DNA from 3 places in the Streptomyces sp. NPDC101234 genome. Region 3 is predicted to be linked to each of the others. Evidence: riboswitches for the same ligand, from Rfam matches in the RefSeq annotation. Region 3 holds a riboswitch; each other region holds the start of a gene.

Region 1 (7,296 bases), on a different contig from region 3:
CGCGTCGAAGCGGACGAGCAGTCCGCCGGCGCCCTCCACCAGCACCAGATCGTGCTCGGTGGCCAGCTTGGCGGCCGCCTCCGCCACGTCCTGGGGGCGGACCGGGGTGAGCCCCGCCCGACGGGCCGCCGTGCCCGGCGCCAACGGCTCGGGGAAACGGGCGACTTCGGCCGCCGTCACGGCACCCGCGAGCCGCGCGACCTCGTCGGCATCCCCGCGCTCGTCCGGTCGTACCCCGGTCTGCGCGGCCTTCAGGACCGCCACCGAGCGGCCCGCCGCGAGCGCGGCGGCGGCGACCGCGGCCGTGGTGACCGTCTTGCCGACCTCCGTGCCCGTCCCCGTGATCACCAGGATCGGCATGCTCATCCCTCCCGCGCCGCGGCGCACACCGCACGCGCGATCCGCGCCACGTCCGCGTCGTCGGTGACGTACGGCGGCATCGTGTAGACCAGGTCGCGGAACGGCCGCAGCCACACGCCCTCGCGCACCGCGGCCGCCGTCGCGGCCTCCATGTCGACCTCGTGGTCGAGTTGTACGACCCCGATGGCGCCCAGAACGCGGACGTCCCGTACCCCGGGGTTGTCCCGTGCGGGCGCGAGTCCGTCCCGCAGGCCCGTCTCGATCCGCTTGACCTCCCCGAGCCAGTCCTGCCCGAGCAGCAGTCCGAGCGAGGCGCAGGCCACGGACGCGGCGAGCGGATTGCCCATGAACGTCGGCCCGTGGGCCAGCACCGGCACCTCGCCCCGTGAGATCCCCTCGGCCACCCGAGGCGTGCACAGCGTCGCCGCCATGGTCAGATAGCCGCCGGTCAGCGCCTTGCCCACGCACATCACGTCCGGCGTGACGGCCGCGTGGTCCGCCGCGAACAGCGCGCCCGTGCGCCCGAAGCCGGTCGCGATCTCGTCGAACACCAGCAGCACGTCATGTGCGTCGCAGGCCTCGCGCAGCACCCGCAGATACGCGGGGGAGTGGAACCGCATCCCGCCCGCGCCCTGCACCACCGGCTCCACGATCACCGCGGCCAGTTCGCGCGCGTTCCGCTCGATCACGGAGCGCAGCTGGTCCGCGTACGACTCCTCGTACTCCGTCGGCGGCGCGTCCGCGAAGACCTGGCGCGGCAGCACCCCGGACCACAGGTCGTGCATCCCGCCGTCGGGGTCGCACACCGACATCGGCTGCCAGGTGTCGCCGTGGTAGCCGCCCCGCCAGGTCAGCAGGCGCTGCTTGGCGGGGCGGCCGAGCGAGCGCCAGTACTGCAGGCACATCTTCACGGCGACCTCGACCGACACCGAGCCGGAGTCGGCGAGGAAGACGTGTTCGAGGCCGGCCGGCGTGATGTCGACAAGGAGCTTCGCCAGCCGGACGGCGGGCTCGTGGGTGAGCCCGCCGAACATCACATGGCTCATTCGGCCGAGCTGTGCGCTCGCGGCCTCGTTCAGCACCGGGTGGTTGTAGCCGTGGATCGCCGACCACCAGGACGACATGCCGTCGACAAGCTCGCCCGAGCCGTCCGCGAGCCGCAGCCGGACCCCGCTCGCCGACTCCACGACGAGCGGTTCGGCCCGGCCCGGCATCGGACCGTACGGATGCCAGACGTGCCGCCGGTCGAGGACCAGCAGCTCGGGGACGCTCAGGTCAGGCATTGGGCGCGAGATCCGTTCCGGCCCCGCGACGGCGGACGGCGACCAGGTCGGTACGCGGTTCGTTGACGGTCGCGGTCGCGGTCGCGGTGGCGGCGACACCCTCGTGGGAACCGCAGCCCGACCCGCATCCGGCCTCGGCGTGCGATCCGCATCCTGCGTCCGCGTGTGAGCCGCAGACGGAACCCGCGGCCTCGGCCCGGTGCTCCGGCAGCGTCACCTCGTCGGCCCCCTCCACCACGAACCCGGCGTCCGCGATCATCTCCAGGTCGGCCTGGCCGGCCTGGCCCTCGGTGGTCAGGTAGTCGCCCAGGAAGATCGAGTTGGCCAGGTTCAGCGCGAGGGGTTGCATGGTGCGCAGATGTACCTCGCGGCCGCCCGCGATCCGCACCTCCACGTCGGGGCAGACGAACCGCACCATCGCGAGGATGCGCAGACAGCGCTGCGGGGTGAGGTTCCACTCCTTGGCCAGCGGGGTGCCCTCGACCGGGATCAGGAAGTTCACCGGAACGGAGTCCGGGTCCAGCTCGCGCAGTGAGAAGACCACGTCGACCAGGTCCTCGTCCGTCTCGCCCATACCGGCGATCAGACCGGAACAGGCGGACAGACCGGCCGCGTGCGCCTTGTTGACCGTGTCCACCCGGTCGGCGTACGTGTGGGTGGTCGTGATCTCCCCGTACGTCCCCTCGGACGTGTTGAGGTTGTGGTTGTAGGCGTCCGCGCCCGCCTCGCGCAGCCGCTCCGCCTGGCCGTCGGAGAGCAGACCGAGGCAGGCGCACACCTCGACGCCCTCGTTCTGCTCCTTGATGGCCTTGATGGTGCCGGCGACCCGGTCCACGTCCCGGTCGGTCGGACCGCGTCCGGACGCCACCAGGCAGACCCGCTTGGCGCCCCCGGCGAGCCCCGCGGCGGCCGCCTTGGAGGCCTCGTCGGGTTTCAGCCAGGAGTACTTCAGGATCCCGGTCGATGAGCCCAGCCGCTGCGAGCAGTAGGAGCAGTCCTCAGGACACAGGCCCGACTTGAGGTTGACCAGGTAGTTGAGTTTCACGCGCCGGCCGAACCAGTGCCGGCGCACCTTGCCGGCCGCGGCCACCACATCGAGCACGTCGTCGTCGGAGGTCGCCAGTACGGCGAGCGCTTCCTCGCGGGTCGGCAGCTCGCGCCGAAGCCCCTTGTCCACCAGCGTGTTCAGCAGGTCCATGAGAGCCGATCCTGTACTACGAGGCAGCTCCGGGCCAAGGAGAGTTTGCACAACCCTGTCAGTTCGACGTGTGGGTATTGCCACACACTGGGTGACTGGTCGTCCCGCTAGGGTCTGTCCACTGCCTACAAAATCATCGGAGGGGTCATGGCGTTCGGCTGGATCGACGAACAGGCGGATCTCCGCCGCCGCGCCGGACTCGTACGGACCCTGCGCCCCCGTCCCGCCGACTCGCCGCTCCTGGACCTGGCGAGCAACGACTACCTGGGCCTCGCCCACCACCCGGAGGTCGCCGAGGGCGCGGCCGAGGCGGCCCGGACCTGGGGCGGCGGCTCCACCGGCTCCCGACTGGTCACCGGCACCACGGAACTCCACACCGAGCTGGAGCGCGAGCTGGCCGAATTCTGCGGGTTCGAGGCGGCCCTGGTCTTCTCCTCCGGCTACGCGGCGAACCTCGCGGCCGTCACCACGCTCGGCCCGCACGGCTCGCTGATCGTCTCCGACGCCCTGAACCACGCCTCCCTGATCGACGGCTGCCGGCTGGCCCGGGGCGCCACCCAGGTCGTGGCGCACTCCGACCCGGACGCCGTACGCAAGGCGCTCGGCACCCACGAGGGGATGGCGGTCGTCGTCTCCGACACGGTGTTCTCGGTCGACGGCGACGCGGCACCGCTGGCCGCACTGGCCGAGGCGTGCCGGGAGCACGGCGCCGGACTGGTGGTCGACGACGCCCACGGGCTCGGGGTCCTCGGGGACGGCGGGCAGGGAGCGCCGTACGCGGCCGGGCTGGCCGGCTCCGACGACGTGGTCGTCACGGCGACCCTGTCCAAGTCCCTGGGCAGCCAGGGCGGTGTGGTCCTGGGCCCGGCCCGGGTGATCGACCATCTGGTGAACGCGGCCCGGACCTTTATCTTCGACACCGGCCTCGCCCCCGCCGCGGCGGGAGCGGCGCTGGCCGCCCTGCGGCTGCTGCGACGCGAGCCCGGGCGCGCGGCCCGGGCTCGCGAGGTGGCCGCCGACCTGCACGCACGGCTGACCGCCGCGGGTCTGGAAGCGGTACGACCGGACGCCGCGGTGGTCTCCGTGCGGGCACCGTCCCCGGAGGAGGCCGTGCAGTGGGCGGCCGACTGCCGGACGGCAGGCCTGGCCGTGGGCTGTTTCCGTCCGCCTTCCGTGCCGGACGGCATCTCACGGCTCAGGCTGACCGCCCGTGCCGACCTCTCCGGGGCCGAGATCGAACGCGCTGTACGTGTGATCGGCGAGACACGACCATGAGTCGGCGTGACACGGCCGGGCCTTGCCCATATGCGGATACGGAGTCGGTCGTCAGCTGATCAGGCGGTGAGCGTGGCCACGAAACCCGCCCAGCTCTCGGGGGAGAAGAGCAGCGCGGGTCCGGCCGGGTTCTTGGAGTCGCGCACGGCGAGCAGTCCGGCCGGTGGGCCGGAGTGCGGCCGTGCCGTCTCCACGCAGTTGTTCGCTCCGGTGCTGTAGCTGCTGCGCAGCCACCGCGATCCGTGCAGATCAGCACTTGAAGGTACGTTCCGAGGCAGTGCAGTCATGGTGCCTCCTTACGCGCCGTCACCTATCCCGGCGATGTAATCCAACGAGTCCTCGGGCGAAAGGGCGTGGATCTGAAGGGTGTTGAAGGCCTCCGCGTAGGCCTGGAGGTCTTCTTTCCGTTCCAGATAGAGGCTACTCGTCAACTGGTCGAGAACAACCACATCCAGATCAGAAGTGCTCGGAAATGAGAAGATTACGAAAGGCCCGGTGATGCCCACATGCGCTCCGGCCGCGAACGGCAGCACCTGGAGCCGTACTTGAGGCAGTCGGGCCGCTTCCACCAGCCGCTCCAGCTGCCGGGCCATCACGCCCGGGCCGCCGACCTCCCGGCGCAGTACGGCTTCGTCGAGGACCGCGCTCAGCTCCAGCGGCGGCTCGTTGCGCAGTACGTCCTGCCTGGCCAGACGCACTTCCACCAGGGCGTCCAACGCCTCGTCGTCGAGCCCTTCGGCGGCCACCCGGGTCACGGCACGCGCGTACTCGGGCGTCTGCAGCAGTCCCGGTACGACCGAGGTCTCCAGCGTGCGCATCGCGCTTGCCTGTGACTCCAGACTGATGAAATCCCGGTAGGTCGGGGGCAGTACGCCACGATAGGCGTGCCACCAGTGATGCCGGCCCGCGGTATCCTCCGACCCCGCCAACACCAGCAGCAACTCCCGAAGTTGTCCCTCGATCACGCCGTACGCGTCGAGCAGTAACCGCACATCGGCCGGTTTCACACCGCTGGCGCCGGTCTCGATCCGGCTCACCTTCGACTGATGCCAGCCCACCAGACGGGCGGCCTCTCCGCTCGTGAGACCCGCGCCGGTGCGCAGCATGCGCAGTTCGGCGCCCAGTTTCCGGCGGCGTACCGCGGGACCGTTCTGCATGGGCTACTCCTTACTCCTTCCGAGCCGCCCAAATACGGTCTGGGGTAGCAGAGTTCACCGCTTCGAGCGACAGATATATGCATATCTTGGTGGATCGCTCCCCGTGACCGGCCCGGTAATGGCAGTCTGACGAAGAAGCACCAGTCCGGGACCGTACTCGAACCATCCGCACCGTGTCGGACTCCGGTCCCGAGGAAAGGGACGACCTCGCCATGGCAGACCATCTGGAAGCATCCGTCACTCTGCCGAGCGATCCCGCCTCGGTCTCCACGGCCCGCTCCTATGTGCTGGGCACCCTGGAGGAATGGGGACTGCCACCGGAGACGGAGACCGCGGACACCATCCGCCTCATCGTCTCGGAACTCGCCACCAACGCCGTACAGCACACCTTCGGACAGTCACCCACCTTCACGGTGGACCTCGTCCTTGACCGTGACGAACACCTGCGCATCGGCGTCACGGACAGTCATCCGCGCTTCCCCAAGAGACTCCCCGCCGCGGTCCAGCAGGACAACGGACGCGGCATGGTCATCATCCGCTGGCTCACCGCCGAGTGCGGCGGCAAGCTCCGGGTGCGCCCCACCCGGGAGGGCGGCAAGACCGTCTTCATCGAACTGCCCTGGACGGTCCCCGCCGAACCCGTCACGACCGCCGGCCAACAGGAGCCGTAGCCCTGAGCCCCTGCCGGCCGACTCGTCGAGCGGATCAGCTGACCCGGCCGTACCAGACGCTCTTGGTCCAGATCTTCTGGAGCTTCACCACGTCCCCGGTCTTCGGGGCGTGCCAGATCTTTCCCTTCCCGGCGTAGATGCCGACGTGGTACACGCTGGAACCCGAGTGGAAGAAGACCAGGTCCCCGGCCTTGCGGTTGCCGGCCGAGATGTGACGGGTCTTGTTGTACTGCTGGGCCGCCGTACGCGGCAGGGTCTTGCCCGCCTTCTTGAACGAGTACAGCGTGAGCCCGGAGCAGTCGAACCGGTTGGGTCCGGTGGCGCCCCACCTGTAGGGCGCGCCCTTCTTCGAGGCAGCGACCTGCAGTGCCTTCGTCCCCATCGTCGCGGCCGAGGCGTCGGAGGCGACGCCGGGGATCACGATCGAGCCGCCGACGGCGGCGATGGTCAGCGCCGAGGCCGTACCGGCCCGGGCCATGAGCGACGGAACACGATTGAGCGCAGTCATGCGCAACCCTTCGTCAGCCGCCTGTGAAGGATGACCTGTCGGATTCGGGCTGGCGAAGTTGCCCGGCCGTGTCGCCACGGCTTCACCCCAAGGGCAGCTCGGCCCGGTCATGGCGTGACCGTTCCGGCGACCCGTAGTGCTTGGGTCCTCCACTCCTGCCGATGCACTTCTGTCGACGGGTCAATCCGGGCGGCGGCAGGACTCGGCGTCCGCCCGGACCGCCCCGCCGCTGTGGCGGGGGCTTGTCGTCAGACAGGGATCTTCACTCACTCGTGTCCGAAAATCCCAACGGAATCGGGGATTTGTGGGGTTACTCACCACCCACCCGTTCGGGTGGACAACCCTTTGTTCGATTCTCCGTCAACTCCCCTGCGTAGCCCCGGACCTGCACCGGAGCGTCATGCGGGTGTCTCCGAACGGGCGTCCTGAGCGACCTCTTCGGTCAGGTAAAACCACGCCACACTCCGCCGAACGGCAGTAACCCCTTTGGGTCGTTTCAACTCCGGCCCGGGCGTGGCTTCGACGCGCCGCCCCCGATTCTTGCGGGCATCACCGTACGCAGTCGGGCGGGAGTACGACGCGAGCGGTCCGGCGCTCACCGTCGAGCACGCGCAACGCCCGTGCCAGCGTGTCCCCGTGAAGCTCCGTCTCGCCCCGCCGATGCATCAGGGCGAGCGCGTCGCGCAGCTCGGACGCCGCGCGCACCAGCGCCTGCGCGGCGCGCAGCCCTCGATAGGTGTCCTCGTTCTGCGCCGGGTTGATACGGCCCAGCAGGTCGACCACGTCCAGGTAACGGTCGATCAACTCGCCCTCGGCCCGGGTCAGTGCGGGCAGCGGGGGAAGC
Region 2 (7,296 bases), on a different contig from region 3:
TGCCGGCCGCGCAGTGCATCAGCGCCGGGACACTGTCCTCGGCGACCGCGTGCAGCACGCGCGAGTGCTCGCCGGTGCGCTCCTTGACGATCGTGCGGTACGAGTTGACCATCCGGTCCGCTGCCCTGCCGTCGCCCAGGAGCCCGCGCAGCTGCTCGATGTCACCCTCGCGGACCATCTTCCAGAACTCGGCGCCGTGCGCCGGGTCGGTCAGCGGCAGGTTCACGTTCCGCACGCCGGGGAGCTCGACATCCGGGCCCTCCAGCTTGTGGTCGGCCGCGTTGCGGAAGTCGAAGATCGTGTGCAGGCCGAGGGAGGCGAGGAACTCCGCGTCCTGCTCCGTCGCGTGCGCGAGATGCCCGCTGCGGAACAGCACGCCCGGCCGCACCCGCCGCCCGTCCGCCGTCGGCAGGCCGCCCACGTCACGGAAGTTGCGCACACCGGCCAGCTCGGGCTCGGTCGACGGGACCTGCTGCGTCACGGGGGGCTCCTCCCGGCCGGCCCCGTCGGCGCTGCTCGTCGACGGGCACTGGCTCGACCATACGACATCGGTTTCCACGGGCAATGAGTTGTCCACAGGCGTTGCCTCAGAGGCCGCGGCACTTGATGATGTTGGTGCTTGAGCGGATCTGTTGGCCCTTGTGTGAGGTTTCTCGATGGTGGACATCGCCGAAAACGGACGTACCTGGCTCCTGTCGGGCCCCGGCAGCAGCTACGCGCTGCACCTCACGGAGGCCGGGGAACTGCTCCATCTGCACTGGGGCCCAAGAATTCAGCTCGCCGACGCCGAGGCCCTCGCCGTGCACCCGCTGCCCGGCTACTGGCCCTTCGAGTCCCCGCTCGACGGCCGTGAGGAGTACCCCGTCGAGGGCGGTCCCCGGTTCGTCCGTCCCGCGCTGTCCCTGCGCACCGAGGAGCGCCGCGGCACCGAGTGGACCTTCGAGTCGTACGAGACCCAGGGCGACGAGCTCCGGCTGCGCTTCCGTGACGACGGGATCCTCATCACCCTGCACTACCGGATGCGCGACGACGTGGTCGAACGCTGGGTGACCGTCGGCAACGAGGGGCACGCGCGCGTGGAGCTGCTGCGTGCCGACCCGGCCGCCTGGACGCTGCCCGACCGCGAGGGCTGGCGGCTCTCGCAGCTGCACGGCCGCTGGGCCGCCGAGTCCCGGCTCACCCAGGCCCCGCTCACGTACGGCGAGAAGGTCATCGGCAGCCGCCGCGGCCACACCAGCCACCAGCACCTGCCCTGGGTCGCCCTCGACACGGACGCCACCGAGGAGCGCGGCGAGGTCTGGGGCTGCGCCCTCGGCTGGTCGGGCTCCTGGCGGATCGCCGTAGCCCAGCTGCCGGACGCGCGCGTGCAGATCACCGGCGGCGCCGGCTACGACGACTCCGGCCTGCTGATGCTGGCCGAGGGGGAGTCGTACACCAGCCCCGTCTTCGCGGGCCTGTGGAGCGACGGCGGCTTCGGCGGGGCCAGCCGTGCCTGGCACGCCTACCAGCGTGCGTACATCATCCCGGACGCCGACCAGGACCGGCCGGTGCTGTTCAACTCCTGGGAGGCCACCACCTTCGACATCTCCGAGGAGCAGCAGGCCACCCTCGCCCGGCGGGCCGCCGCCATCGGTGTCGAGCTCTTCGTGGTCGACGACGGCTGGTTCGGCGCCCGCACCAGCGACCGCGCGGGCCTCGGCGACTGGACCCCCAACCCGGACCGCTTCCCGAAGGGCCTCAAGCCCCTGGCCGACTATGTGCACGCCCTCGGCATGCAGTTCGGCATCTGGGTCGAGCCCGAGATGGTCAACGCGGACAGCGACCTGTACCGCGCGCACCCCGACTGGGTCCAGTACCAGGAGGGGCGGAAGCGGACGGAACTCCGTAATCAGCTTGTGCTCAACCTCGCCCGCGAGGACGTCCAGGAGTACCTCTGGCAGCAGCTCGACACCCTGCTGTCCAACGCCCCCATCGACTACGTCAAGTGGGACTTCAACCGCTGCTTCACCGACGCGGGCTGGCCCGGCGAGCCCTACCCGCAGCGCCTCTGGGTCGACCATGTGCGAGGGCTGTACGCCCTGCTCGACCGGATCCGCGCGGCCCACCCGAACGTCGCCATCGAGTCCTGCTCCGGCGGTGGCGGCCGGATCGACCTCGGCATCATGACCCGTACCGACGAGGTGTGGACCTCCGACAACACCGACCCGCTGGACCGGCTCGCCATCCAGCACGGCTTCAGCCAGATCCACCCTGCCCGGGTGATGTCCGCCTGGGTCACCGACAGCCCGAACCACCAGCTCAACGGCCGGGTCAGCTCGCTGCGTTTCCGCTTCGTCAGCTCCATGGCGGGTGCGCTCGGCGTCGGTGGCGACCTCTCGCAGTGGACCGAGGAGGAGCTCGCCGAGGCCGGCCGCTGGGTGGAGCTCTACAAGGAGATCCGGCCCCTGGTGCAGCGCGGCGACCAGTTCCGGCTGCGGCCGCCGACCGGCGGGCTCAGCGCCGTGCAGTACACGCTCGGCGACGAGACCGTCGTCCTCGCCTGGCTCCAGGCGCAGAGCTACGGCGAGCCGGTGCCGGCGTTGCGGCTGCAGGGACTGGACCCGACGGCATCGTACGAATGCCGCGAAACCGGCGAAGTGTACCGAGGTGCCGTGCTGTTGCACCACGGGCTGCGGGTCGGCCTGAAGGGTGACCTGGATGCGACGGTAATCCAGCTACGCCGCATCTGACTCTTATGTCTGAATTAGCACCTTCGCCATAACTCGGCCTGAAATAAGGGGACGTGGTGTGACGTGCGTGAGGAGCGTCATATTCGTGACCGTCCGTCGCGCGTCATGTCCACGTAATTCGCGAGCTTTTCAGGGGAATCGAAAAACGCGCGCGGACGGAATTCACGGAGGGTGACCGGGAATTCCCGTAGCGGATCAAGTGGAACTCCGACAGCGGGAACCGGTCCCTTGTCCACGCGCGTCCTGCTCGCTTACGTTCGCCGCACATCCGGACGGAACGCCGAATCCTGCCGCCGTCCGGAGTCCCCACACACTCACCCGTGCCCGGCAGGAGCGGGGGACCCACCAGGTAAGACCGCCTGTTCCGGTTCCCGGGACGGCTAGGGGTGTAGTCACGTCTTTTTCGCGTGGCCGGGCAGCTCCAGCCCGAACCCGACAGCTCACCTCGCAGGCGTCGGAGAGGAATGCGCCATGCCCGCGAAGGGTAAGCACCGCCGCCCCAAGAGCCAGCGTTTCACCCGCTCCATAGCCGTCGCCGGTACCGGTGGCGCAGCGCTGGCCCTGCCGCTCATGGGGGCCACCGGCGCCCACGCGGCCACTGTGCAGTCCGTGTCCGAAAAGGCCGCGCAGTCGATTCCGACCGTCGAGAAGACGGCCGTGAAGAGGGCGGCTGTGAAGAAGTCCGCCGCCGCGTATTCCGGGCACCGCAGCTACACCGTGGTCTCCGGCGACTGGCTGGCGAAGATCGCCCGCGAGCAGCACGTCAGCGGCGGCTGGCACCGGCTCTACGCCGACAACCGGCAGGCCGTCGGCGACAACCCCTCGCTGATCCACCCCGGCCTCGAGCTCACGCTCGGCGACCGCCACACCGTGACGCCGGACACCTCGACCTCGGACTCCCGCTCCGGGGAACGGTCCGACTCGCAGTCGTCCGGCGCCGCTTCGTCGTCCTCCTCGGCCACCACGACCGCCGCCGGCTTCGCCCTTCCGGTCTCCGGCGGCACCCTCGGCACCGGCTACCACGTCGCCGGCAGTATGTGGTCCAGCGGCTACCACACGGGCGTCGACTTCGTCGTCCCGAGCGGCACCCCGGTCAAGGCCGTCGGCACGGGCACGGTCGTCACGGCCGGCTGGGGCGGCGCCTACGGCAACCAGGTCGTCATCAGGCTCGCCGACGGCTACTACGCGCAGTACGGCCACCTCTCCGCGCTCTCCGTCTCGGTCGGCCAGACCGTGACCGCGGGCCAGCAGATCGGCCTCTCCGGTGCCACCGGCAACGTGACCGGCCCGCACCTCCACTTCGAGATCCGGACCACCCCCGACTACGGCTCGGACGTGGACCCGGTCGCCTACCTCCGCGCGAAGGGCCTCGCCGTCGGCTGACGCCGGCGCCGCTCCTGGCCCGACACACACTCCGAAGGCCGGACCCCCGATCCCCGGGTCCGGCCTTCGGTGCGTTGCTTTCCTGTGGCGGGTGTGTCCGGGGCATCGACAGCGAGGGCGGTGAGGCAGCACAGTGGCCTCCATGGCTGCAAGCGCTTTCTATCACTCCCTCGCCGTGCCGCCCCGGAAGGAACCCGCCGTATGACGACCACCCGCCGAGCCTTCGGAGTCCTGGCCGCCGGAACCGCCCTCGCGGCCCTCGCTCCCGCCGCACCCGCGACCGCCGCCGCCCCGCACCACGGCCTGATCGCCGCCGACGACTTCCGCCACGGCCTCGGCCAGTGGTTCGTGGAGTTGGAGCAGGGCGGCACGGTCACCGCGGCCCGCGGGATCCTGGAGGTCGACGTGCCCGCGGGCGCGACCGTCTGGTTCCGGCGCCGGCTCGAAGGGTCGTACGTCCTGGAGTACACCGCGACCCCGGTGTCGGCCGGCGGCGCCGACGACCGCGTCTCCGACCTCAACAACTTCTGGAACGCCACCGATGTGCGCTCCCCGGACGACCTGTTCGCCCCCTCGCGCACCGGCGCGCTCGCCGACTACGACTACCTGAAGACCTACTACGTCGGCTTCGGCGCCAACTACAACACCACCACCCGGCTGCGCCGCTACGTCGGCGAGCCCGGCGTCCGGCCGCTGATCTACGACTACACCGAGCCCCTGCTCGTCGCGAACCGGCCCAACCGCGTCCGGATCGTCTCCGACGGCCGGGCCGTACGGTGGTGGAACAACGGCCGGCTGGTGTTCGACTACGCCGACCCGGAGCCTTATACGGGCGGGCACTTCGCGTTCCGGACCACCTGGAGCCACTTTCGGATCAGCGACTTCCGAGTCCGGCGATCAAACCGTCAACGCCGGTGATCAGAGCCTTATTCCAGGCTTGGCAGAGTATTTGAAAGTGTCTTATCTCACCGATCGTCAACCCCTTATTACGGTCGCGTAGGTCACAGCCGAAGGTGAATCATGGTCCGATGTGGCAGACGATTCGAAGAGTGACAATGCATCAGTGATCGGGTCGTACGTGGCGCTGGGGGACAGCTTCAGCGAGGGCGTCGGCGACCCAGGCCCCGACGGGGCGTTCGTCGGCTGGGCCGACCGGTTCGCGGTACTGCTGTCGGACCGGCGGCCCGAGGGCGACTTCGAGTACTCCAACCTGGCCGTGCGCGGGAAGCTGCTCGACCAGATCGTGGCGGACCAGGTGCCGCAGGCCCTGGAACTCGCCCCCGACCTGGTCTCCTTCTGCGCGGGCGGCAACGACATCATCCGCCCCGGGACCGACCCGGACGAGGTGGCCGAGCGGTTCGAGCGGGCCGTGGTCCGACTGACCGAGGCCGTCGGCACGGTCATGGTGACCACCGGATTCGACACCCGGGACGTGCCCGTCCTCAAGCACATGCGCGGCAAGATCGCCACGTACAACGGACATGTCCGGGCCATCGCCGACCGGTACGGCTGTCCGGTCCTGGACCTGTGGTCCCTGAAGACCGTGCAGGACCGGCGGGCCTGGGACGACGACCGGCTGCACCTCTCTCCCGAGGGGCACACGCGCGTGGCGCTGCGCGCCGGTCAGGTGCTCGGCGTCGAGGTACCGGCCGACCCGGACCAGCCGTGGCCGGCGCTGCCGCCCCGCGGCACCCTGGAGGTCCGCCGCGACGATGTGCACTGGGCCCGCGAGTACCTGGTCCCGTGGATCGGGCGGCGGCTGCGCGGCGAGTCGTCGGGCGACCATGTGACGGCCAAGGGGGCGCTCTCCCCGGACGACATCAAGATGCGGATCGCCGCCGTGGCTTGAGGCGGGTAGGGGGCGGCCTCCATGCGGGCCGCCCCTTACTGCTCCTCGGGCAGCCCCAGTTCGCGTGCCAGCGCCTCGTCCACCCACTCCTGTGCCCGGGAGCGCGGTACGGAGCCCGGGTAGGACGTGAGCTGGACGGCCAGCCCGTCGAGCAGCGCGGTGAGCCGCAGGGCCGCGGCCGCCGGGTCGGGGCACCGGAACTCGCCGGCGGCCACCCCCTCGGCGATGACCTCGGCGATCGCCGCCTTCCACTGCTGGTCCAGGTCCTTGGTGACGTCCCGCAGCGCGGGCTCGCGCAGCGCCACCGCCCAGCCCTCGATCCACAGCCGCCAGCCCTTGGCCTGCCCGGTCGGCGCGTACCAGCGCACCGCCGCCCGCAGCCGGCGCGACGCCGACGTACGGCGGCCCAGCAGCTTGCGCAGATGCGTCAGGTCGTCCTCGGCGGCACGGGCGAAGGCTGCGGCGACCAGCTTCTCCTTCGTCGAGAAGTGGTACAGCACCAGCGCGTTGCTCACGCCGAGGGCGGACGCGACATCGGCGATCCGTACCGCCGCCACGCCCCGCGTCTCGATCTGCTCGATGGCGGCCCGCAGCAGTTCCTCGCGCCGCTCGGCCACACTCAACCGCACTCTCGCCACGCGGTCACCCTAATCGGTCGTCGTACCGCCCGCGTCGCCGTCCCGGCCCAGCGGCAGCCGCATGAGCGTCAGGTCCAGCCAGCGGCCGAACTTGGTGCCCACCTCCCGGACCGTGCCGACCTGTTCGAAACCGAACCGCTCGTGCAGCCGGACGGACGCGGTGTTCTCCGCCTCGATACCCGCGATCACGACATGGTGTCCCGCCTCACGCGCCGAGGCGACGAGGGCAGCGAGGAGCGCCGAGCCGATACCCAGTCCCTGCCGGCCCTCGCGGACGTAGACCGAATCCTCCACCGTGTGCCGGTAACCGGTCAGCTCCCGCCACGGGCCGTAGGCCGCGAACCCGGCCACCTCGCCCGCCACTTCGGCCACCAGCGCAGAGCCCCGTTCGAGGTGCGCGGCGAACCAGACCGCTCCCTCGGCGGGGGACTGCGGGGTCTCGGTCCACAGGGCCGTCGAGTGCTCGATCGCGTGGTTGCGGATCGCGCGGACCGCCTCCGCGTCACCGGGGCGGGCCGGGCGGACCGTCACCACGTCGCTTCTCTCGTATATTGGATTCATGTCCAACATAGTAGATCCTCCGGTGGACCCCCTGGTGGCACGGATCGCGGCCCGTGTCCGCACCGAACGGGAGCGTCGCCGCTGGACCCTGGCCCAGCTCGCGGACGCCTCCGGTGTCTCCCCAGCGATGATCAGC
Region 3 (7,296 bases):
GAGCCTGCCACCGTGAACACCACCGCTTCGGCCGCCGGGTCCACCGCCGTGAACGAGATGACCTTCGCACCCTCGATGAGCTTGATGCCCGCCATACCGCCCGCCGGACGGCCCTGCGGACGCACCTGGGAGGCCTGGTAGCGCAGCAGTTGCGCGTCGTCCGTGATGAAGACCAGGTCCTCCTCGCCGGTACGCAGCTCCACCGCGCCGACGATCCGGTCGCCCTCCTTCAGGGTGATGACCTCCAACTCGTCCTTGTTGGACGGGTAGTCGGGGACCACACGCTTGACCACGCCCTGCTCGGTGCCGAGGGCGAGCCCCGGCGAGGACTCGTCCAGCGTGGTCAGGCAGACCACCGTCTCGCCGTCCTCCAGGGAGAGGAACTCGGACAGGGGCGCACCGCCCGCCAGGTTCGGCGCGGTCGCCGTCTCCGGGAGCTGCGGCAGGTCGACCACATTGATCCGGAGCAGCCGGCCCGTCGAGGTCACCGCGCCGATCTCGCCGCGCGCGGTCGCCGGGACCGCAGAGACGATCACGTCGTGCTTGGCGCGCCGTCCGTCGGCGTCCTCCGGGAACGGCTCGCCGTTCGTCGTGCGCGCCAGCAGGCCCGTCGAGGACAGCAGCACCCGGCACGGGTCGTCGGCCACCTGGAGCGGCACCACGGCCGCCGCCGCACCCGACGCCTCCAGCAGGACCGTACGCCGCTCGGTGCCGAACTTCTTGGCCACCGCGGCCAGTTCGGCCGAGACCAGCTTGCGCAGCTCCGCGTCCGACTCCAGGATCCGGGTCAGCTCGGCGATCTCCGCGGTCAGCTTCTCCTTCTCCGCCTCCAGCTCGATTCGGTCGTACTTGGTGAGGCGACGCAGCGGCGTGTCGAGGATGTACTGGGTCTGGATCTCCGACAGCGAGAAGCGCTCCATCAGGCGCTGCTTGGCCTCGGCGCTGTTCTCGCTGGAGCGGATCAGCCGGATGACCTCGTCGATGTCGACCAGGGCGGTCAGCAGACCCTCGACCAGGTGGAGACGGTCGCGGCGCTTGGTGCGGCGGAACTCGCTGCGCCGGCGGACCACCTCGAAGCGGTGGTCGAGGTAGACCTCGAGGAGTTCCTTGAGGCCCAGGGTGAGCGGCTGGCCGTCCACCAGGGCCACGTTGTTGATGCCGAAGGACTCCTCCATCGGCGTCAGCTTGTAGAGCTGCTCCAGGACCGCCTCCGGCACGAAGCCGTTCTTGATCTCGACGACCAGACGCAGCCCGTGCTCGCGGTCGGTGAGGTCCTTGACGTCGGCGATGCCCTGCAGCTTCTTGGCGTTGACCAGGTCCTTGATCTTGGCGATGACCTTCTCGGGGCCGACCGTGAACGGCAGTTCGGTGATGACCAGGCCCTTGCGGCGGGCCGTCACCGTCTCCACCTCCACCGTCGCCCGGATCTTGAAGGTGCCGCGGCCCGTCTCGTAGGCGTCCCGCACGCCCTCCAGGCCGACGATCCGGCCGCCGGTGGGCAGGTCGGGGCCCGGGACGTGCTTCATCAGCGTCTCAAGGTCCGCGTTCGGGTAGCGGATCAGGTGCCGGGCCGCCGAGATCACCTCGCCGAGGTTGTGCGGCGGCATGTTGGTCGCCATGCCGACGGCGATCCCCGACGAGCCGTTGACCAGCAGGTTCGGGAACGCGGCGGGCAGCGCCACCGGCTCCTGCTCCTGGCCGTCGTAGTTGGGCGCGAAGTCGACCGTGTCCTCGTCGATCGACTCGGTCATCAGGCTGGTCGCCTCGGCCATCCGGCACTCGGTGTACCGCATGGCGGCCGGCGGGTCGTCGTTGCCCAGCGAACCGAAGTTGCCGTGGCCGTCGACCAGCGGGACCCGCATCGAGAACGGCTGGGCCATGCGCACCAGCGCGTCGTAGATCGACGCGTCGCCGTGCGGGTGCAGCTTGCCCATCACCTCGCCGACCACACGCGCGCACTTCACATAGCCGCGCTCGGGGCGCAGCCCCATCTCGTTCATCTGGTAGACGATCCGCCGGTGCACCGGCTTGAGACCGTCGCGGGCGTCCGGCAGGGCGCGCGAGTAGATGACCGAGTACGCGTACTCGAGGTAGGAGCCGCGCATCTCGTCCACGACGTCGATATCGAGGATTCTCTCCTCGAACGAGTCGTCGGGCGGCGGGGTCTTCGTGCTGCGGCGGGCCATCGCTGCCGGCTCCTTGCTCATGCGTGAACGGATCTGACGCGGACCATTGTGGACCGCGGTACTGACAACCCGGGCCAGGACCCGGTCTCCGCGGCCCGCCCCGGTGCCTCGGAGGCGTTCGGAAGCGGGTGGGACGCAGGCTACGCGATCCGCTCTGGGCGTACGTCGTGCGGGAACTTCGCCGGGTCCCCGCACGCTTGCATACAGTGGCAGGACCGGCAGAAAAAGCCGGTTCTAGACCGCTTCCGCGAGCGAAGGGACGTACATGCCCATGGGTCACACGACCACGGCCGAGGCAGGCTCCGGAGGCCTGACAGCGACCGAGCACCGCTTGGCCAACGGTCTGCGGGTGGTGCTCTCCGAGGACCACCTGACCCCGGTCGCGGCGGTCTGCCTCTGGTACGACGTCGGCTCCCGGCACGAAGTCAAGGGCCGTACCGGTCTGGCTCACCTTTTCGAGCACCTGATGTTCCAGGGCTCCGCCCAGGTGAAGGGCAACGGCCACTTCGAGCTCGTCCAGGGCGCGGGCGGCTCGCTCAACGGCACCACGAGCTTCGAGCGCACCAACTACTTCGAGACCATGCCCGCCCACCAGCTGGAGCTCGCCCTCTGGCTGGAGGCCGACCGGATGGGCTCCCTGCTCGCCGCCCTGGACGACGAGTCGATGGAGAACCAGCGGGACGTCGTCAAGAACGAGCGCCGCCAGCGCTACGACAACGTGCCCTACGGCACGGCGTTCGAGAAGCTGACCGCCCTCGCCTACCCGGAGGGCCACCCCTACCACCACACGCCGATCGGCTCGATGGCCGACCTGGACGCGGCCACCCTGGAGGACGCCCGCGCGTTCTTCCGCACGTACTACGCGCCCAACAACGCCGTCCTGTCGGTCGTCGGCGACATCGACCCGCAGCAGACGCTCGCCTGGATCGAGAAGTACTTCGGCTCCATCCCGGCGCACGACGGCAAGCCCGCCCCGCGCGACGGCTCCCTGCCCGAGATCATGGGCGAGCAGCTGCGCGAGGTCGTCGTCGAGGAGGTCCCCGCGCGGGCGCTGATGGCCGCCTACCGGCTCCCGGAGGACGGCACGCGCGTGTCCGACGCGGCCGACCTGGCCCTCACCGTCCTCGGCGGCGGTGAGTCCTCCCGCCTCTACAACCGCCTGGTACGGCGCGACCGTACGGCCGTCGCGGCCGGCTTCGGCCTGCTGCGGCTCGCCGGGGCGCCCTCCCTGGGCTGGCTGGACGTGAAGACCTCCGGTGACGTCGAGGTGCCGGTCATCGAGGCCGCCATCGACGAGGAGCTCGCCCGGTTCGCCGAGGAGGGCCCCACGCCCGAGGAGATGGAGCGAGCCCAGGCCCAGTTGGAGCGCGAGTGGCTGGACCGGCTCGGCACCGTCTCGGGCCGCGCGGACGAACTGTGCCGGTTCGCCGTCCTGTTCGGCGACCCGCAGCTCGCCCTGAACGCCGTCCAGCGCGTCCTCCAGGTCACCCGCGAGGAGGTCCAGGAGGTCGCCAAGGCCCGTCTGCGGCCCGACAACCGCGCGGTGCTCGTCTACGAGCCGCTGTCCGCGGAGTCCGCGGAGCACACCCAGGAGGCGGGGCGCGGCGAGGACCCGGAGCAGGAAGCGACCGTAGAGGCCGGCAACGATAACGAGGAGACGGCCAAGTGACCGAGCTCGCCAGCATGGACTTCCATCCGCAGCCCCAGCCGGGCGAGGCCAGGCCCTGGGCCTTCCCGGCCCCCGAGCGCGGCACCCTGGACAACGGCCTGACGGTGCTGCGCTGCCACCGCCCCGGCCAGCAGGTCGTCGCCGTCGAGGTGCTTCTCGACGCGCCCCTGGACGCCGAACCGGCGGGCCTGGACGGCGTTGCCACCATCATGGCGCGCGCGTTCTCGGAGGGCACCGACAGGCACTCCGCCGAGGAGTTCGCCGCCGAGCTGGAGCGGGCCGGCGCCACGCTCGACGCGCACGCCGACCACCCCGGCGTCCGCATCAGCCTGGAGGTCCCGGCCTCCCGCCTCGCCAAGGGCCTCGGGCTGCTGTCCGACGCCCTCAGGGCGCCCGCGTTCGCCGACAGCGAGGTCGAGCGGCTGGTGCGCAACCGCCTCGACGAGATCCCGCACGAGCTGGCCAACCCCAGCCGCCGGGCCGCCAAGGAGCTCTACAAGGAGTTGTTCCCGGCGACCGTGCGGATGTCCCGTCCGCGTCAGGGCACCGAGGACACGGTCGAGAAGATCGACGCGGCCGCCGTCCGCGCGTTCTACGACCGGCATGTCCGCCCCGGCACCGCCACCGCGGTCGTCGTCGGCGATCTGACCGGTATCGACCTGGACGAGCTGCTCGGCGAGACCCTGGGCGCCTGGCACGGCTCCACCGCCCAGCCCCGGCCGGTTCCCTCGATCAGCGCCGACGACACCGGCCGTGTCGTCATCGTGGACCGCCCCGGCGCCGTCCAGACGCAGCTGCTCATCGGCCGCGTCGGCTCCGACCGGCACGACCGCGTCTGGCCCGCCCAGGTGCTCGGCACCTACTGCCTCGGCGGCACCCTCACCTCCCGCCTGGACCGCGTCCTGCGCGAGGAGAAGGGCTACACCTACGGCGTCCGCTCCTTCGGGCAGGTCCTGCGCTCCGCCCCCGACGGCAGCGGCGCCTCGATGCTGGCCATCAGCGGCTCCGTGGACACCCCGAACACCGGCCCCGCCCTCCAGGACCTGTGGACGGTGCTGCGCAAGCTCGCCGCCGAGGGCCTCACGGACGCCGAGCGCGATGTCGCCGTGCAGAACCTCGTCGGTGTGGCGCCGCTCAAGTACGAGACGGCGGCGGCCGTCGCCGGCACCCTGGCCGACCAGGTCGAGCAGTACCTGCCGGACGACTTCCAGGCCACGCTGTACCGCCAACTCGCGGGCACCGGCACGGTGGAGGCCACCGCGGCGGTCGTGAACGCCTTCCCGGTGGACCGGCTGGTGACCGTGCTCGTCGGTGACGCGGCACAGATCAAGGAGCCCGTCGAGGCGCTCGGGATCGGCGAAGTCACCGTCGTCGCGGCGGAGTAGTTCCACGCAGTTCCACGCAGTTCCACGCAGTTCCACGCGTAGCTCCACATAGCTCCACGCGCGCGTGCGGAGCCCTGGTGGCCGTCGGCCACCAGGGCTCTCGTATGTCCGAATTGGGGCGGAGGTTGCCTGTCTGCCCTGTGGGATGCGCTACAAAAACCGCGATTCGTTTGGGTATTGAAAGCACGCCCTCATAGGTTCTTCCGGGCTGTCCGTCAGGCACTGCGCCGCGCCCGCGGCACCGGACAGTCATCGCCGAGTCCCCGTACGGCGCGAGCCAGGGGAGCCGGGGACCCATGCAGTCCCTGGGGTGAATCGGGCGCCCGCGCGTGTCGCGAGGGGGCCCGTAGGAGACCTTCCTGCTCCGAACCCGTCAGCTAACCCGGTAGGCGAGAGGGAAGGAAAGGACCAGCCTCTACATGGCGTTCATGTGCGCCTCCGGGAAGCACCGTCGTCCCGGCCGGGTGAAGCGCACCACCGCGCAGGCCGCCGGTATCGCGGCCCTCACCACCACCGGTGTCATCGGCACCGTCTCGGCCGCTCCGGCGCTCGCCGCCGAGAACTCCGTCGAGCAGACCGGCCTCACCCCGGTCATCACGGTCAGCGACTCGGTCGCCGACCAGATCGACGCCCAGGCCGCCACGCAGCAGGCCGCCGCCGAACGCAAGGCGGCCGAGGAGGCCGCCCGCAAGCAGGCCGCGGCAGAGGCCAAGAAGGAGCGCGAGGCCAAGGTGCGCGCCGCCCGCGAGGCCGAGCGCAAGCTCCTGAACGCCTTCGTCGCGCCGATCTCCGACTCGTACGTCTCCACCGGCTACAAGACCGGCGGCTCCCTGTGGTCCTCCGGCACCCACACCGGAATCGACTTCCACGCGGCCAGCGGCACGGTCGTGCACGCGGTCGGCACCGGCACGGTCGTCTCCACGGGCTGGGGCGGGGCGTACGGCAACCAGATCGTCATCAAGATGGCCGACGGCATGTACACGCAGTACGGACACCTGTCGTCCATCGGCGTCTCGGTGGGCCAGAAGGTCACCCCGGGCCAGCAGATCGGCCTCTCCGGCTCGACCGGCAACACGACCGGACCGCACCTCCACTTCGAGGCCCGCACGACCCCGGAGTACGGCTCCGACGTCGACCCGGTCGCCTACCTCCGCAAGCACGGCGTGAACGTGTGACGCGGATGATGTGAGCACCGCGAGATCCTTCGAAGCCCCGGCCCCGAGCCGGGGCTTTCGCCGTTTTCGTGCCCCCGGTGTCCAAAATATATCCCTGGATTCCGGCCCGCCGTCGGAAATTCCCGCTCATTGCAATAGAGTCACCGAACGGGCGCCACTCGGCGGCGTTTCACGGGGATTAAGGCGGAGGTCGGACATGCGTATTCCGGCGCACTCGGTATGCACTGCGATCCGGGACGACATCGTCGCGGGTGTCTACGAGCGCGGCAGCCGGCTCACCGAGGAACTCCTGGCCCGCCGCTACGGCGTCTCGCGCGTCCCCGTCCGCGAGGCCCTGCGCACCCTGGAGGCCGAGGGCTTCGTGGTGACGCGCCGGCACGCGGGCGCGTGCGTCGCCGAACCGACCGAGCAGGAGGCCGCCGACCTGCTGGAGATGCGCCTGCTCCTGGAGCCGCTCGGCGCCTCCCGGGCGGCCCAGCGCCGCACCGAGGCCCACCTCAAGGTGCTGCGCGGACTCGTCCGGCTGGGCCAGGAGCGGGCCAGGCGGGGCAACAGCGAGGACCTGCGCTCGCTGGGCGGCTGGTTCCACGAGACGCTCGCCCAGGCCTCCGGCAGCCAGGCCCTGACCTCGACACTCACCCAGCTGCGGCACAAGATCGCCTGGATGTACACCGTCGACGCGCCCGCCGACCCCGTGGACTCCTGGGCCGAGCACGGCGCCATCGTGGACGCGGTGACACGTGGCGACGGAGAGCGTGCACGGGCGGTCACCGCACTGCACACCGAGCGCTCGACGGCTGCGCACCGGCTGCGTTTCGCCGGCGGCGCGGACCGGGCGAACGGTGTGAGGACTTCGCAACACCCCGTAAACATGTCGGGCC

What was found. Region 3 has a riboswitch for cyclic di-AMP ahead of ACIRR9_RS34350 (M23 family metallopeptidase). Riboswitches for the same ligand answer to the same signal wherever they lie in the genome.
Region 1: linked by a shared signal. The riboswitch ahead of ACIRR9_RS46030 (C40 family peptidase) and the one ahead of ACIRR9_RS34350 (M23 family metallopeptidase) in region 3 are both predicted to bind cyclic di-AMP.
Region 2: linked by a shared signal. The riboswitch ahead of ACIRR9_RS21070 (peptidoglycan DD-metalloendopeptidase family protein) and the one ahead of ACIRR9_RS34350 (M23 family metallopeptidase) in region 3 are both predicted to bind cyclic di-AMP.

Annotation. Positions count from the first base shown of each region.
Region 1 is NZ_JBIWOA010000041.1:516-7,811, forward strand. It holds gene bioD (dethiobiotin synthase) at 1-360, opposite strand, end outside; gene ACIRR9_RS46000 (adenosylmethionine--8-amino-7-oxononanoate transaminase) at 363-1,643, opposite strand; gene bioB (biotin synthase BioB) at 1,636-2,841, opposite strand; gene ACIRR9_RS46010 (8-amino-7-oxononanoate synthase) at 2,989-4,116, shown strand; gene ACIRR9_RS46015 (DUF397 domain-containing protein) at 4,176-4,403, opposite strand; gene ACIRR9_RS46020 (helix-turn-helix transcriptional regulator) at 4,413-5,273, opposite strand; gene ACIRR9_RS46025 (ATP-binding protein) at 5,486-5,944, shown strand; gene ACIRR9_RS46030 (C40 family peptidase) at 5,979-6,452, opposite strand; cyclic di-AMP (ydaO/yuaA leader) riboswitch at 6,456-6,640, opposite strand; gene ACIRR9_RS46035 (hypothetical protein) at 7,002-7,296, opposite strand, start outside.
Region 2 is NZ_JBIWOA010000011.1:43,464-50,759, reverse strand. It holds gene ACIRR9_RS21080 (tyrosine-protein phosphatase) at 1-481, opposite strand, end outside; gene ACIRR9_RS21075 (alpha-galactosidase) at 657-2,729, shown strand; cyclic di-AMP (ydaO/yuaA leader) riboswitch at 3,035-3,196, shown strand; gene ACIRR9_RS21070 (peptidoglycan DD-metalloendopeptidase family protein) at 3,201-4,112, shown strand; gene ACIRR9_RS21065 (DUF6250 domain-containing protein) at 4,314-5,030, shown strand; gene ACIRR9_RS21060 (SGNH/GDSL hydrolase family protein) at 5,176-5,961, shown strand; gene ACIRR9_RS21055 (TetR/AcrR family transcriptional regulator) at 5,997-6,599, opposite strand; gene ACIRR9_RS21050 (GNAT family N-acetyltransferase) at 6,609-7,160, opposite strand; gene ACIRR9_RS21045 (XRE family transcriptional regulator) at 7,159-7,296, shown strand, end outside.
Region 3 is NZ_JBIWOA010000022.1:116,821-124,116, reverse strand. It holds gene ACIRR9_RS34365 (DNA topoisomerase (ATP-hydrolyzing) subunit A) at 1-2,186, opposite strand, end outside; gene ACIRR9_RS34360 (M16 family metallopeptidase) at 2,452-3,855, shown strand; gene ACIRR9_RS34355 (M16 family metallopeptidase) at 3,852-5,240, shown strand; cyclic di-AMP (ydaO/yuaA leader) riboswitch at 5,484-5,647, shown strand; gene ACIRR9_RS34350 (M23 family metallopeptidase) at 5,660-6,415, shown strand; gene ACIRR9_RS34345 (GntR family transcriptional regulator) at 6,612-7,296, shown strand, end outside.